2 regions of the Thioclava sp. F34-6 genome follow, and region 2 is predicted to be linked to the other one. Evidence: riboswitches for the same ligand, from Rfam matches in the RefSeq annotation. Region 2 holds a riboswitch; the other holds the start of a gene.
The links. A riboswitch is a leader RNA that binds a small molecule or an ion and turns the genes downstream of it on or off. The one in region 2 is predicted to bind cobalamin.
Positions count from the first base shown of each region.

Region 1: another riboswitch for cobalamin. It lies ahead of nrdH (glutaredoxin-like protein NrdH); the one in region 2 lies ahead of B6V72_RS00640 (TonB-dependent receptor).

Region 1 is NZ_NBOA01000005.1:53,652-61,421, forward strand. It holds gene B6V72_RS11490 (hypothetical protein) at 62-367, shown strand; gene B6V72_RS11495 (homocysteine S-methyltransferase family protein) at 498-1,547, shown strand; cobalamin riboswitch at 1,625-1,820, shown strand; gene nrdH (glutaredoxin-like protein NrdH) at 1,917-2,138, shown strand; gene nrdI (class Ib ribonucleoside-diphosphate reductase assembly flavoprotein NrdI) at 2,154-2,576, shown strand; gene nrdE (class 1b ribonucleoside-diphosphate reductase subunit alpha) at 2,558-4,717, shown strand; gene nrdF (class 1b ribonucleoside-diphosphate reductase subunit beta) at 4,726-5,703, shown strand; gene B6V72_RS11520 (amino acid ABC transporter ATP-binding protein) at 5,723-6,508, opposite strand; gene B6V72_RS11525 (amino acid ABC transporter permease) at 6,505-7,185, opposite strand; gene B6V72_RS11530 (amino acid ABC transporter substrate-binding protein) at 7,258-7,770, opposite strand, start outside.
Region 2 is NZ_NBOA01000001.1:138,940-146,709, reverse strand. It holds gene B6V72_RS00655 (ABC transporter ATP-binding protein) at 1-619, opposite strand, end outside; gene B6V72_RS00650 (iron ABC transporter permease) at 619-1,602, opposite strand; gene B6V72_RS00645 (ABC transporter substrate-binding protein) at 1,599-2,348, opposite strand; gene B6V72_RS00640 (TonB-dependent receptor) at 2,452-4,395, opposite strand; cobalamin riboswitch at 4,533-4,727, opposite strand; gene B6V72_RS00635 (DUF475 domain-containing protein) at 4,757-5,803, opposite strand; gene B6V72_RS00630 (DUF1499 domain-containing protein) at 5,958-6,383, opposite strand; gene speB (agmatinase) at 6,380-7,351, opposite strand; gene B6V72_RS00620 (Rrf2 family transcriptional regulator) at 7,744-7,770, shown strand, end outside.

The DNA of each region.
Region 1 (7,770 bases), on a different contig from region 2:
AGATCGGACCTCGCATATCGCCGTGCCGCGACCAATCCCGCCCTTTTGCGCGGAGGGCGCGATGCTTTTGGAACGAACGCTTTCACTCTTACAACTCGATATAGGACCGATCTCGCCGCTGCGGGCGCGTGAGCTGGGCACGCTGGGCTACATGGAATGGCTTGGCACGCTGCCGGGCGACATGCCCTATGCGAAGGCGGCGATCGTCGCCCATATGCAGGCCTATCCGCACTCCCTGATCTCACCAGCGGCGGAGGTGTTCTGCGAGCTGTTGCTGGAGTCGCTGACCCCGCAGCCTTTCGCCTTGCCGATCGAGATGCCCCCGCCGGTGCGGCGCGGCGGCGCACGCGCGCGGCGCGGCCTCTAACCCGTTCTTCGTCTTGCGGTCGCATTCAGCGGCCCGGCCGAGGACCATTGCAGCAGGGAACGGCACTCCGTCTCCTGTGAGGCTCGGCTCTGTCCAACGATGGTCATGGATGAACTGAGAGGATCTCTCCATGAATGACAACAAACTGACCCGCCTGCTCGACGCGCGCCCGGTAATCTGCGCCGAGGGCTTTCTGTTCGAACTGGAACGGCGCGGCTATCTGACCGCCGGGGAATTCGTGCCCGAGGTGGCGCTCGAATACCCGCAGGCGCTGCGCAATCTGCATGTCGATTTCCAGCGCGCCGGAAGCGATATCGTCGAGGCCTTCACCTATAACGGCCACCGCGAGAAGATGCGCGTGATCGGCAAGGAAGACCTGCTGGAGCCGCTCAACCGCGCGGCGCTGAAGATCGCCCGCGAGGTCGCCAATGCCAAGACCGGAAACCTGATGGCGGGCAATATCTCGAACACGAATATCTGGGACCCGGCCGATCCGGCGCGGCAGGCCGAGGTGCGCGCGATGTTCGACGAGATGGTCGGCTGGGCGGTCGAGGAAGGCGCGGATATTCTCATCGGCGAGACCTTTTACTACGCGGGCGAGGCGCTATGCGCGCTCGAGGCCGCGAAGGCGTCGGGGCTGCCGGTGGTGCTGACGCTGGCACCGATGGCGGCCAACGAGATGATGGACGGGGTCGGCATCGTCGAGACCTGCCAGAAACTTGAACAGGCGGGCGCCGATGTCGTCGGGCTGAACTGCTTCCGCGGGCCGCAGACGATGATGCCGTGGCTGCGCAAGGTGCGCGCGGCGGTGAGCTGCCATGTCGGCGCCCTGCCCGTGCCCTACCGGACCACGAAAGAGGAGCCCACCTTCTTCAACCTCTCCGATCACAACGGCTGCACCTGCCCCTCGCCGCATGGCCGGACCTTCCCGACCGCGCTCGATCCGTTGGCCTGCAACCGCTACGAGATCGGCGCCTTCGCGCGTGAGGCGCAGGCGATCGGGGTGAATTATCTCGGCGTGTGCTGCGGGGCGAGCCCGATGCATATCCGCGAAATGGCCGAGGCCGTGGGTCGCGAGACCGAGGCCAGCCGCTTCTCGGAGCGCATGGAGAACCACTTCATGTATGGCCAGAACGACCGCCTCCCGGCGCATATCCGGGCGCTCGGCGACGGGGCCTGAGGCAAGACACGCTCCTGTCACGCGAGAGTTTCGCGCGGCAGGGCAATCTATATATTGACACCACTACACCATGCATCCCAATATGATGTTGCTTTGGTTCCTGCGAGTCACTCCGCAGGCGAAGAGGGAAGCCGGTGAGATTCCGGCGCTGCCCCCGCAACTGTAAGCGGCGAGCCTGATGTCCGAATGTCACTGGTGCGATGCGCCGGGAAGACGGACCGAGAGGCGCTCGAGCCGCGAGCCAGGAGACCTGCCAGAGCACATAGACGACGACCGCGGCGGAGGGCCCGGGCGCGTGGCTATGTGCTGCGGCACCCTGCCCACGAGCCTTGTCCCGCGCTGCCGACAGCCAACAAAGGGACAGGACACATGACCATCACCGTCTATTCGAAACCGGCCTGCGTGCAATGCACCGCCACGACCCGTGCGCTGGATGCCAAGGGGATCGACTACAACGTGATCGACCTCACCGAGGATGCCGCCGCGATGGAGATGGTGCAGGACCTCGGCTACCGTCAGGCGCCCGTGGTGATCGCGGGCGAGGATCACTGGGCGGGCTTCCGGCCCGACATGATCGGACAGCTCAGCTGAGCGCGGGCCCGGATCATGGGACAGGCAAGGCTGATCTATTACTCCTCGGCCTCGGGGAACACGCAGCGCTTCGTGGAGCGGCTGGGCCTGCCCGCGCAGCGCCTGCCCCTCTCGGCGGAGGCGGCGATGCCGTACCCGCCCTGCCCCTACGTCCTGATCTGCCCAAGCTACGCCGACGGCAAGGGGCGCGGCGCGGTCGCGAAACCGGTAATCGCCTTTCTCAACGATCCCGCCCGCCGCGCGGGTCTGCGCGGCGTAATCGCCAGCGGCAATCGCAATTTCGGCGCGCTTTTCGCCTGCGCGGGCGATCTGCTGGCGCGCAAGTGCAATATCCCCGTGCTCTACCGGTTCGAACTGGCGGGGACCGATACTGACATCGACCGCGTGCGCGCGGGTCTCGACAATTTCTGGAGGCTGGAATGCTCGACAGCGACGTGAAACCGAGCGGGGCCACGGCCTCGGAATTCGCGGGGCTTGATCACCACGCGCTCAACGCAATGCTCAACCTCTATGACGCGGAGGGCAATATCCGCTTCGACGCCGACCGGATGGCGGCGCGGCAATATTTTCTGCGTCACGTGAACCAGAACACGGTCTTCTTCCATTCGCTGGACGAAAAGCTCGGCTATCTGGTGGAGGAAGGCTATTACGACGCCGCCGTGCTCGATCAGTATTCGCGCAACTTCCAGCGCGCGATCTGGGAGGCGGCTTTCGCGGCAAAATTCCGTTTTCCGACCTTCCTCGGCGCGTTCAAATACTACACTTCCTACACGTTGAAGACCCGCGACGGGCAGCGCTATCTCGAGCGCTACGAGGACCGGGTGGTGATGGTGGCACTGACGCTTGCGCGCGGCGACGAGGCGCTGGCGATGCGCCTCATGGAGGAGATGCTGGCAGGACGCTTCCAGCCCGCGACGCCGACCTTCCTCAACGCGGGCAAGAAGGCGCGGGGCGAGTTCGTCTCCTGCTTCCTGCTGCGACTGGAAGACAACATGGAAAGCATCGGGCGCGGCATCAACTCGGCGCTGCAACTGTCGAAACGCGGCGGCGGCGTGGCCCTGATGCTGACCAATATCCGCGAATATGGCGCGCCGATCAAAGGGATCGAGAACCAGTCCTCGGGCGTGATCCCGGTGATGAAGCTGCTCGAAGACAGCTTCAGCTATGCCAACCAGCTGGGCGCGCGTCAGGGCGCGGGCGCGGTTTATCTGCACGCCCATCACCCCGACATCCTGCGCTTCCTCGACACCAAGCGCGAGAATGCGGACGAGAAAATCCGGATCAAGACGCTGAGCCTCGGCGTGGTGATCCCCGACATCACCTTCGAACTCGCGAAGAAGAACGAGGAGATGTATCTCTTCTCGCCCCATGACGTGGAGCGGGTCTATGGATGCGCCTTCTCGGAGATTTCCGTGACCGAGAAATACCACGAAATGGTCGACGACGCGCGCATCCGCAAACGCAAGATCAACGCCCGCGCCTTCTTCCAGACGCTGGCCGAGATCCAGTTCGAAAGCGGCTATCCCTACATCATGTTCGAGGACACGGTGAACCGCGCCAACCCGATCGCGGGACGGATCACCATGTCGAACCTGTGTTCGGAGATTCTGCAGGTGGCCGAGCCTTCCGAGTTCGACGAGGATCTGGGCTACGCGCAGATGGGCACGGATATCTCGTGCAATCTGGGTTCGCTCAACATCGCCAAGGTGATGGATGGCGGCGATCTGGGTGCGAGCGTCGGGGCCGCGATCCGGGCGCTCTCGGCGGTGTCGGAGATGAGTGCGATCAACGCCGTCCCCTCGATCCGCAAGGGCAACGAGGAAAGTCACGCGATCGGTCTGGGTCAGATGAACCTACACGGTTTCCTCGCCCGCGAGCGCATCCATTATGGCAGCCCCGAGGGGATCGAATTCACCTCCGTTTATTTCGCCGCCGTAGCCCATCACGCGCTGGCGGAGTCGAACCGGCTGGCCGCCGAGCATGGCCGGAGTTTCAAGGGGTTCGAGGCCTCGGCTTACGCCGATGGCAGCTTCTTCGAGAAATACGTCACCCGCGACTGGCTGCCTGAGAGCGACACCGTAACGGCCCTGTTCGACCGCTTCGGGATCACCCTGCCCACCCGCGCCGACTGGGCCGAGCTGCGCGACCGGGTCATGGAGTCCGGCCTGTGGAATCGCAACCTGCAAGCCGTGCCGCCCACCGGCTCGATCAGCTATATCAACAATGCGACCGCCTCGATCCACCCGATCACCGCGAAGATCGAGATCCGCAAGGAAGGCAAGATCGGCCGGGTCTATTACCCCGCGCCCTACATGACGAACGACAATCTCGAGTTCTACCGCGACGCCTATCAGATCGGCCCCGAGGCGATCATCGACACCTATGCGGCAGCGACCGAGCATGTCGATCAAGGTCTCTCGCTGACGCTGTTCTTCCCGGCCGAGGCCACGACCCGCGACATCAACCGCGCCCAGATCTACGCATGGCGGCGTGGCATCAAGACCATCTATTACATCCGCCTGCGCCAAGCGGCCCTCGAGGGAACCGAGGTGCAGGGCTGCGTTTCGTGTTCTCTGTGAGGCCCGCCATGAAAGATCTGCACACATCCCGCCCCGTCCCCCGTGCCGTCAACTGGAACCGCCTTCAGGACGACAAGGATCTCGAAGTCTGGAACCGGCTCACGTCGAATTTCTGGCTGCCCGAGAAGGTGCCGCTGTCGAACGACATTCAAAGCTGGTCGCAACTGACCGAGGATGAACAGACGCTCACGATCCGGGTCTTCACCGGGCTGACGCTGCTGGACACGATCCAGAACACCGTGGGCGCGCCTGCGCTGATGGCGGATGCGGCGACGCCCCATGAGGAAGCGGTGCTGTCCAACATCGCCTTCATGGAGGCCGTGCATGCGCGCAGCTATTCGTCTGTTTTCTCGACGCTGTGCAACACCGCCGAGGTCGACGAGGCTTTCCGCTGGTCGCAGGAGAACCCGCATCTGCAGGCCAAGTCGCGGCTGATCCTCGACGAATACGACGCGACGGCGAGCCCGCTGAAGCGCAAGGTGGCGAGCGTCTTTCTCGAGAGCTTCCTGTTCTATTCGGGCTTCTACCTGCCGATGCACTGGTCGAGCCGCGCGCGCCTGACCAACACCGCCGACCTGATCCGCCTGATCATCCGCGACGAGGCGATCCACGGCTATTACATCGGCTACAAGTTCCAGCGCGCGCTGGAGCATGTGACCGAAGCCGAGCGCGCCGAGATCAAGGATTTCGCCTTCTCGCTGATGTTCGACCTCTATGACATCGAGGGCCGCTATACCGAGCAGCTCTATGACGGTCTGGGCCTGACGGAGGATGTGAAGCACTTCCTGCATTACAACGCCAACAAGGCGCTGCAGAACCTCGGCTACGAGGCGCTCTTCCCCGAAGAGGCTACGCGCGTGAACCCCGCGATCCTCGCCGCGCTCTCGCCCGGATCGGACGAAAACCACGACTTCTTCTCGGGCTCGGGATCGAGCTACGTGATCGGCAAGGCGGTCGCGACCGAGGACGAGGACTGGGCGTTCTGAACCCGCCGCCGCCCGCGCCTCAGACGGGGCGCGGGGCAGTATCCGGGGCTGCGGTCTCGCCGGTCGATTTCAGCGTGGCGATGAACCGCTTGGTGCGCTCGCGCTCGGGCGCATCGAAGACCTGCCGCGCCGGGCCGGTCTCGACCACCCCGCCGCTTTCCAGCACGACCACCCGCTCGGCGATCTGCGAGGCCAGCCGCAAATCGTGGGTGGCCATCACCATCGTCGTGCCCTCGCGGGCCAGCTGTGCCAGAACGTCAACGACTTCCGCCGCCAGTTCCGGATCGAGCGCCGAGGTCGGCTCGTCGCAGAGCAGCACTTTCGGCGACGGGGCGAGCGCGCGGGCAATCGCGATGCGCTGCTGCTGCCCGCCCGAAAGCGTCGCGGGCCAGGCATCGGCCTTATGCGCCATTCCGACCTTCTCCAAGAGCGACATCGCGCGCTCGCGGGCTTTCGCGGCAGGCCAGTTCTGCACGGTCACGAGGCTCTCCATCACGTTCTCGATCGCGGTGCGATGCGGGAAGAGCTGGAAGTTCTGGAACACCATCCCGGTCTGTTGCCGGATCGACTGGATCTGGCCGCGCGAGAGCCGCCCGCCCTCGGTCAGCGTCACCGAAGCGTCGCCGATGGCAAGCGTGCCGCTCGTCGGCACCTCCAGCAGGTTGATCGTTCGTAAAAGCGTGCTCTTGCCGCCGCCCGAGGGGCCGATCAACGCGGTCACGGAGCCCTCAGGCAAAGACAGCGAGATCCCCGACAGAACCTCGTTCTCGCCGAACCGCTTGGTGATATTCGACAGCTCGATCATGTGCGTTCCTCCAGAAAGCCGCCATATTGGCCGAGGCTCCGCTCGAGCCGCCCCTGCAGCGCCGACAGGACCGAGCAGAGCGCGAGATAGATCAGCGCCGCCTCGACATAGAGGACGAGCGGTTCATAGGTGGTCGCGACGATCCGCTGCGCCGCCTGAAACAGTTCCGGCACGGTGATCGCTGCGGCGAGCGACGTATCCTTCACCAGCGAGATGAAGCTGTTCGACAAGGGCGGCACCGCGACGCGCGAGGCCTGCGGCACAATGGTGCGGGTCATCGTCTGCCGCCAGTTCATGCCGATGGAATAGGACGCTTCCCACTGCCCCTTGGACACCGAGGACAGCGCCGCGCGCAGGATTTCCGACGTGTAGGCGCCGACATTCAGCGTGAAGCCGATCAGCCCCGCCACGAAGGCGTCGAGCGTGATCCCGAGGCTCGGCAGCCCGTAGAAGATCAGGAAAAGCTGCACCAGAAGCGGCGTGCCCCGGATCACCCAGACATAGAACCGCACGATCCACACCAGCGGACGCGGCCCGAACAGCCGGATCACCGCGCAGAGCAGCCCGAGCGCAAGGCCCAGCGTGAAGGTGATGAGCGTCAGCGGGATCGTGAAGGTCACCGTCGCCTGCAAAAGCGGCACGAGCGATGACCACATCAGGGGCAACCAGTCAGCCATAGCGGATCCTTTCTGCAAGCCTCACGCGCCTCCGGGCCGAACCCCGAAGGCGCGCGCGACTCGACATTCGGCTTACTTCGAGACGTCTTCCCCGAAATACTCTTCGGAGATTTTCTGGTAGGTCCCGTCGGCCTTCATCTCGTCGAGCGCCTTGTTGATCGCAGCCAGCAGGTCGGGCTGGTCCTTCGCGATGATCACGCCGGAATAGTTCGCATCGGGCATGGTCGCGGCCAGCTTCACGGGGGCGTCCGGCTTGTTCTTCTTGAAGTCGAGGAAGGACAGGCTGTCATTCACCGTCGCATCGGCGCGGTTCTGGATGACAAGCGCGATCGACTGATCGAACCCGTTCGTGCCGATCAGTTCGGCACCGTGATCCGAGGCGATCTTGCCGAAATTGCTCGAGAGCGTCTGGGCGGCGGTCTTGCCTTTCAGATCGTCGAAGCCGGTGATGTCGGTCTCGTCCTTGCGCACGATCAGCGCCGCTTTCGACGCGATATAGGGCTGCGAGAAATCGTATTTCTTCTTGCGCGCATCGGTGATGCCCACCTCGTTGATCACCGCGTCGTAGCGGTCGGCATCGAGCCC
Region 2 (7,770 bases):
CAAGCCGCCCGCGATCCATCACCCAAAGCCGGGTGCAATGGCGCGCGGCCAACCCCAGATCATGCAGTGAGGTGACGACCGCGCCGCCCGCCTGCGCGTGGGCGGTGAAGACCTGCATCGTCGCGATCTGCGCCGCCGGATCGAGCCCGGCGATGGGTTCGTCTGCGAGGATCAGCGGGCTTTCCTGCGCGAGCGCCCGGGCGATCAGCACCCGCGCCTGCTCGCCGCCCGAGAGCTGCGTGGCGGCGCGGTCTCGGTAAGTGTCGAGCCCCATCCGGCGCAGCGCTTCTTCCACCGCCGCCGCCCCGCGCGTCGCGTGATCGCGGCCATGCGGCAACCGCCCCAGCGCGACCAGATCGGCGACCGACAGCCCCCAGGCGATTTCGCGCGCCTGCGGAAGCCACGCCGCCGCCCGCGCCCGCGCCATCGGATCGAGCGCCGACAGCGAGCTGTCCCCGCGATGCGACAAGAGCCCCATCGCACCGCGCAGCAGCGAGGTCTTGCCCGCGCCGTTGGGCCCGATCAGCCCGATCAGCTCGCCCGGCGCGACCTGCGCCGAGACGTGATCGACGACCGGGCATTCGCCCCGCAGAACGGTCAGGTTTTCCAGTTCCAGCATCAGCCCTCGCGCCCCATCTTGCGGATCATCGACAGGAAGAACGGCGCGCCGACCAGCGCGGTCAGCACCCCCAGTTTCAGGTCGCGCTCGGGCGCTATCACCCGCGTCGCGATATCGGCCAGCGTCAGCATCGCCGCCCCGCCAAGCGCCGAAGCCGGAAGCAGCCGTGAGGGCCGCGCGCCCACAGATTTGCGCAGCAGATGCGGCACGACGAGGCCGACGAAGCCGATCGCACCTGCGACCGCCGTGGCCGCACCGACCATGAGCGCGGTCCCGAAGACGACCTGAAGCCTCAGTTTTTTCAAAGAGATACCAAGCGAAGCTGCAGCATCCTCCCCAAGGCTCAGCGCATCCAGCCCGGGCCCTGCGCGCAGCAGGATCAAAGCGCCCACGATCAGGAACGGCAGTGCCAGGGCGACATGGGTCATCGACCGATCGGCAAGCGAGCCCATCATCCAGAACACGATCTCGGCCGCGGCATAGGGCGACGGAGCTAGGTTCAGCACCAGCGCGGTCGCCGCCGCCGCCAGCGCGGAGACGGCGATGCCTGCAAGGATCAGCACCAGCGCCCGGCCCTCGCGCCCGGCAAGGACCAAGATCAGCGCGACGGCCACGCCCGCGCCCGCCAGCGCGGCGAGCGGCAGGGCCAGGGCGAAGAGCGCGTAGAGCCCGGTCTGGATCGCGATGACCGCACCAAGCGCCGCCCCTGCAGAGGTGCCGATCAGCCCAGGCTCGGCAAGCGGGTTGCGCAGGAAGCCCTGCATCGCGGCGCCCGACAGCCCCAGCGCGGCGCCAACGCCGATACCGAGGATCGCGCGCGGCAGGCGCAGCTCGCGCATCACCAAGCCCGCCGCGCCATCGCCGGAAATGAGCGCGGATATCCCGTCGAGCGGCGAAATCCCCGACGGTCCGATCAGCAGCGACGCTGCGAAAAGCACCGCGCAGAAGGCTGAGAGGAGAATGAGGATCGCGCGATAACTCATTGCGTTAACTTCTCTTTCTCGATCTTGCGCCCAAGCGTCGCCAGTTGCCCTACCGCATTCAGCATCGCCGGTGCGCCGCAGGTCCAGCTCGCATCGCGCAGGCCCCGCACGACCGGAAGATCGCGCAGCACCGGGTGCGCCAGCACCTCCTGCGCGCGGCTCGTGCCGGTGCCGCCTTGCGAGCCCCCCACGACCACCAGATCGGGGCGATCCATCACCAGATCCTCCAGAGGCAACCGCCCGCCCCAGTCGAGCCCCGGCCCGCTGACGACGTTCTGAAATCCTGCCATTTCAAGGATTTGCCCTTCAAGGGTCCGCGGCCCGTAGCCATAGCCCGAGGGCCCGATGATCGCAGCTTTCAGCCCCGGCGCGGGTGTCTGGATCGCCGCCAGCCGCGCATCGAAATCCGCGAGCATCTTCGCCGCGCGACCGGGATGGCCAAGAAGCTTGCCCATCGTCTCGATCCGGCCGCGGATCTCGGGCAGCGAGGTGCCGGGCGGCAGTTGCTCGACCCGGATTCCGAGCGTGCGCAACATGCGGATCGTGTCGGGGTTCGACCACGTATCGGCCAGCACGAGATCGGGATGGAGAATAGAGATTTCCTCGGCGCGCCCGAAGTTTACGGACAGGTCTTCAGCCTGTTTCCAGCGCACCGACATCGACGGGTCGGTCGCGAAATGGCTGACCGAGACGATCTGCGACGGATCGGCCAGCGCCAGCGCCAGCTGATCGGTGCAGAGGTTCATGGAGACGACCCGCCGCGGCACATCTCCCGCAGGCTCTTCCGCCCATGCGGATGAGGTCGCCGCCAAGGCGGCGAAAAGGGCGGCGCAAACCGCCCCTTTCAGATCAGAACCGCGCACGCAGCCCCACATAGGCGGCGCGACCCGAGGTGCCGTAGCCGGGGAATTGCTGGTATTGCTCGTCGAAGAGGTTGTCCACGCGGAGATAGACCTCCTTGCCCGCGCCGAGGTCGTAGCTCAACTTGGCATTGGCGAGAGTATAATCCCCCATCGGAGTGCCATTGATCGGCGCGCGGTCGGCCACGAGCTTCGCCCCGAAGCTGCCGCTGAGCCGATCGGTCAGCTTCGCATCGAGCGACGCGGACAGGTTGTGGCGACCGTAGGTCTGGCTCCAGCTTGACCCATAGCCGAGGTTGTTCGGGTTTTGCGTATCAATATAAGTGTAGGAGAGCGTGTAATCGAGCCGCGACGAGAGCGCGCCCTTAGCCTCCAGCTCGAGCCCTTGACGTACGGTCTTGCCTGAAGTCTGCACGTAGTTCGAACCATTGTAGATAATTAGGTCGCGTGTTTCGACGCGGAAAAGGGTAGCGCGCAGGGAGGTGTCGTCCCAGTCCTTCTGCAGCCCCAGATCGTAGCTGATCGATTTCTCCGGATGGAGCGTTGACGTCCCGAAGGGCCCGTAGAGCTCGTAACCCGAGGGAGCACGATAGCCGGTGCCCACCGAGCTGCGCAGCAAGAGGTCGTTCGCAAGTTTCCAGGTCAGTCCGAGCCGTCCCGTGGTGAAGCCACCAAAGGCTGAATTGTCGTCATGGCGCAAAGAGGCAACGAGATCGGCACCGGGCGCGAGCGTCACGTCATATTCTCCGAAAATCCCCGTGGTCTTACGGGACGCACCTGCACTGACGGGGCCGTAAGAGCTGTAGCCCCCCTGCCGGAAGCTCTCATACCGGTAATCCAGACCTAGGCTGAGGTGCCCGATCTCGAGGTCTCGCGCCGCCGTCCAAGATGCGGTTCGGCGGGAGCCCGAATAAGTGTAGTCAGAATATTTATCACTGCTTCCACTCACGCCATAGGTGACCGGGTCATAATCGGCTCCGATCCAGTGGCTGTAGCTCCGCCGGTCTATCTCGAAATAGCTCGCATCGAGTTCGTGGCTCCAGCCGGCAGCGTCGAATTGCGCAAACAGTCGCAAGGCGCGTTGCTTCGAATCGCCAAAATCGTCGGGACTGACACCGTCGGCAAGTGGAACTGAGGGTTGCGCCGGGCTCTCATAAACATATTGCGGGTCAAGCTCGCCGTAGGAATTCTGCGCGAACCCCGCGAAACCGATCAATACGCCGTTCTCGAGCCTAGTCTGACCGCGCGCCGAAAGACGCTCCGCATGGTAGCCATCCGCCTCGCTGTTCCCATCGGCTTTGTCGGCCACCGAGTAACCACTGGTGCGAATCTTCGAGAGCTGCATCGACAACTCGTCCTCGCCTTGCTTCCACCCGAGATTGTATGCGGCGTTCACAGTGGCGCGCGATCCTACCTCAAGCGTGTAGCCTTGGCTGAAACCTTCCCGCGTCGGCCGCGGGGTATCGAGGTTGATGACGCCCCCGACAGCCTGCCCACCGTAGACCGCCGATTGCGAGCCTCGCATGATCTCGACCCGATCGTAATTCACCGCATTGAGCCGGCCGAAGTCGAAGGCGGTCTGCGGTCCCGACGGGTCCGAGACATCAATGCCGTCCACCTGTACCTTGACGTAGTTCTGCGACACGCCTCGGATCGAGAGACCGGTCTGGGCCCCGATCGGACCGCGCGAGAGTATGCTGACACCTGGCGTCATCGCGAAGATGTTCGCAAGCCGGGTCTCGCCGGAGCGCTCTAAATCTCGACGGGACAGCACGGTGACCGCCTGTGCGGTCTTATCAGCCGCGCGTGGCTCGAGCGCGCCGTGATAGATCACGATCTCATCGAGTTGGTAAGGTTGCGCATCTTGCGCGAGCGCGGGGCCTGCCAGCGCTGTGGTGAGCATCAGGCCCACGGTCAAACGGGTGCGGATCATATCCAATTCCCTCGTGCCGCGACTCTGCGGTCGCGTGAACTTCGTATTGCAAGTCTTTGGAAATTTGGAATTTCCGCCGACGGTGAAAAATGTCACCACTGACGGAAGACCGCCTCCGCTGCGCGCCCCGCACAGGCAGAAAGGATGAGCGCCTCGGCAGGTCTCCTGGCTCGCGGGTCCTGGTTCCGGCTGGCCTTCCCGGGTCTCCCCAGTGGCTCAGTCAGCCGTCACTCGCCGCTCACAGTTGCGGGGGCAGCCCCGGAATGAATGCACGCATCGCACCGGGTTCCCTTTTCATCCGCTTTCGCGGAACCGAAGTGCCCCTGCTGTGCCGCGCGCGCCGCACTGAGTCAAGAATATTTCAGCTTTCCACGGCGCGCCGGCAGCGTCGGTTGAACCGGATCGAGGATAGCAGCGCGAGACCGATCAGCCCGGCCCCGATCAGGCCGGTGATCACCTCGGGCACTTCCACCAGCGTCTGCGCGAACATGACGACGGAGAGGATCAGGATCGACCAGAAGGCGCCGTTCTCGAGATAGCGGAATTCGCTGAGCGTGTTGCGCTCCACCAGCATCAGGGTCATCGAGCGCACATACATCGCACCGATCCCCAGACCGATCGCGATCAGGAACAGGTTCTGGGTCAGCGCGAAGGCCCCGATCACCCCGTCGAAACTGAAGGACGCATCGAGCACTTCGAGATAGAGAAACGCGCCGAGGCCCGCCTTGGCCGTCTCGGCGGCGATATTCGTCCGGTCGAGCACGTGGCTGAGCACCTCGACGCCGAGAAAGGTCGCAAGGCCGCAGATGGAGGCGAAGAGGAACTCGTCCTCGCGCCCCTCCGGCAGAATCCAGGTGAAAAGCAGAACGACGACCAGCACGAAGCCGATCTCCAGACCTCGGATCGACGCGAGCGCCCGCAACCGGCGCTCCAGCGCGCGGATCCAGTCGACCTCCTTGCCCTCGTCGATGAAATAGGTGAGCGCGACCATCATCAGGAAGGCGCCACCGAAGCCCGCGATCGACAGATGCGCGTCCTCGATGATCTCGGCATATTCGGCCGGGTGTTTCGCAGCCAGAAGAACCGCGTCCCACGGTCCGATGCCGGCGGCGATCACGACGATCAGAAGCGGGAAGAGGATACGCATCCCGAACACCGCGATCAGGATACCCCATGTCAGGAAACGACGCTGCCATTTCGGCGTCATCTGGTGCAGCTTGTTGGCGTTGACGATGGCGTTGTCGAAGCTCAGCGAGATTTCCAGCACGGCCAGCACGGCAGTGATCATCAGGAAAGAGACCGCGCCGCCAAGCCCTCCGGTCTGGGCGAACCCCAGCGCGAAGGACCCGACCAGCCCTGCCACCGTGACGGCGATGGCCCAGGAAAAATAACGATACATGATGGTCATGCTGGCTCCGGCTGCATGAGGCCTCACTTAGGCTTCGCCCCCTGTCTTCGCAAGGGAGCGCACTGTCAGAGTTGGTCTGTGTGACCCTACGGCGTGGGGCGGGTCGGCGGGAAAACGCGGCGCAAGATACCCTGCGCACGGCGGGTCGCGCCCGCTAGAGCCCGACCTCGTCGAGCCAGCCCTTGATCCGCGCCTCGTTCACCCCGAGATCGGATTTCCCGTAGACGAGGTGCCCGCGGATCTGCAGCGTATCGCCTTCGATCCAGAGCGTGGTGACATCGGGAAAGCCCCAGACGGCCGAGCGCGTCACATAGGCCGCGTAGCCCTCGTCGGCGCTGCCCGCGACGCGCTTGGTGCGCGCGGTGCCCCGGATGATCTTGTCGAGCGCGGCCATCTGCGCCGGCGGATCGGAGACGTCGCGCACGGCCTGAAACCCGCCTGTCTCCGGGTGGTCACCGGGCGCTTTCGCCAGCCCGTCGACATCGAAGCGCGCCGGATCAATCGGGGCGAGGCGCACCCATCCGTCGGCCGCCACCACGACGGCGAGCCCGAGCGCGAGGATCGTCACGGCCCGTTTCATGCCGCCCTCTCCCGCATCGCCCAGCCCGCAAGGGCGATCAGCTCGGTCGCGACATGGGCCCCGGCGATCGCCGTCACCCCGGTCGGATCGTAGGGCGGAGAGACCTCGACCACGTCGCCGCCGATCAGGTTGATGCCCTTCAGCCCGCGCAACAGCTCTGCCGCCTGCCAGCTCGCCAGACCGCCCCAGACAGGCGTACCGGTGCCGGGCGCGAAGGCCGGGTCCAGACCGTCGATGTCGAAGGTGAGGTAGCAGGGTCTATCACCCACCACCGCGCGGATGCGTTCGAGCGTGGGACCGATCCCTTCGCGATGCACGCTCGGCGCATCCACGATGTTCACGCCCAGCGTATCGGGATTGTCGGTGCGGATGCCGACCGAGACCACATTCTCCGCCCGCACGACGCCCGACTTGATCGCCTTGTAGAGGAAAGTGCCATGGTCGATCCGGTCCATGTCGTCATCAGCCCATGTGTCGGAATGGGCGTCGATCTGGATCAGCGCGATCTCGCCATGCGCGGCGACTGCCGCGCGCAGGATCGGCAGCGTGATGAAGTGATCGCCGCCGAGCGTGATCGGCACCACGCCCGCCCCGAAGATCGCGCCGAGATGCGCCTCGATCCGGCCCGGCACCTCGGGCACATTGGCATAGTCGAAGGGCATGTCACCGTAATCGACGATCGCCAGCTCGGAGAGCGGGTCATAGCCCCAGCCATAGGGCGCATCGAAAGCCTGCAGCGTCGAGGCTTCGCGGATCGCGCGCGGCCCGAACCGCGTGCCGGGGCGGTTGGTCACCGCCTGATCGAAGGGGATGCCGGTAACGGCGATCTGCGCGCCTGCGAGGTCTTTCGTGTAGCGCCGCCGCAGGAAGCTGGTCGCGCCACCGAAGGTATTCTCGAAGCTCAGACCGCGCGCATCTGCGCGCGTAAAGGCCTGATCCACTTGGGTTTTCGCATCTTCCAGAGCCATGGTCGCCCTCCCTTTCGCCCGCGAAATCTGCGCCAGCCCTCGCAGGAGGTCAAGTTGCCCCGCGAGGCGACGAGGGACGCGTCCGAACCCGCGCACTCCGACAAGGGCCCGCCCGGGGCGATCCGGGCCGGGCAGCGCCCGCAACCGCACGAACCGGGCGCAGAAGACCGAAGCTCTCATTCGCTCACGCAACCGTGTGCCGCGACTTCACCGAATGGACGCGCCCGCCGCGCCGGCCCAGCAGCCCCGCCTTACCCAACCGATATTGGCCCGCGTGACAACGGCGCGGCAAAATCTCGCCTCGGCGCGAAAATTTCCAATGAATGTGACATAGGTCAAACTTGCGAGGCAAACTTATCTATATCACCGCCGCGTGAGCTGGAGGAGTTACGATGCGTTTGACCACTCGAACCAATCTC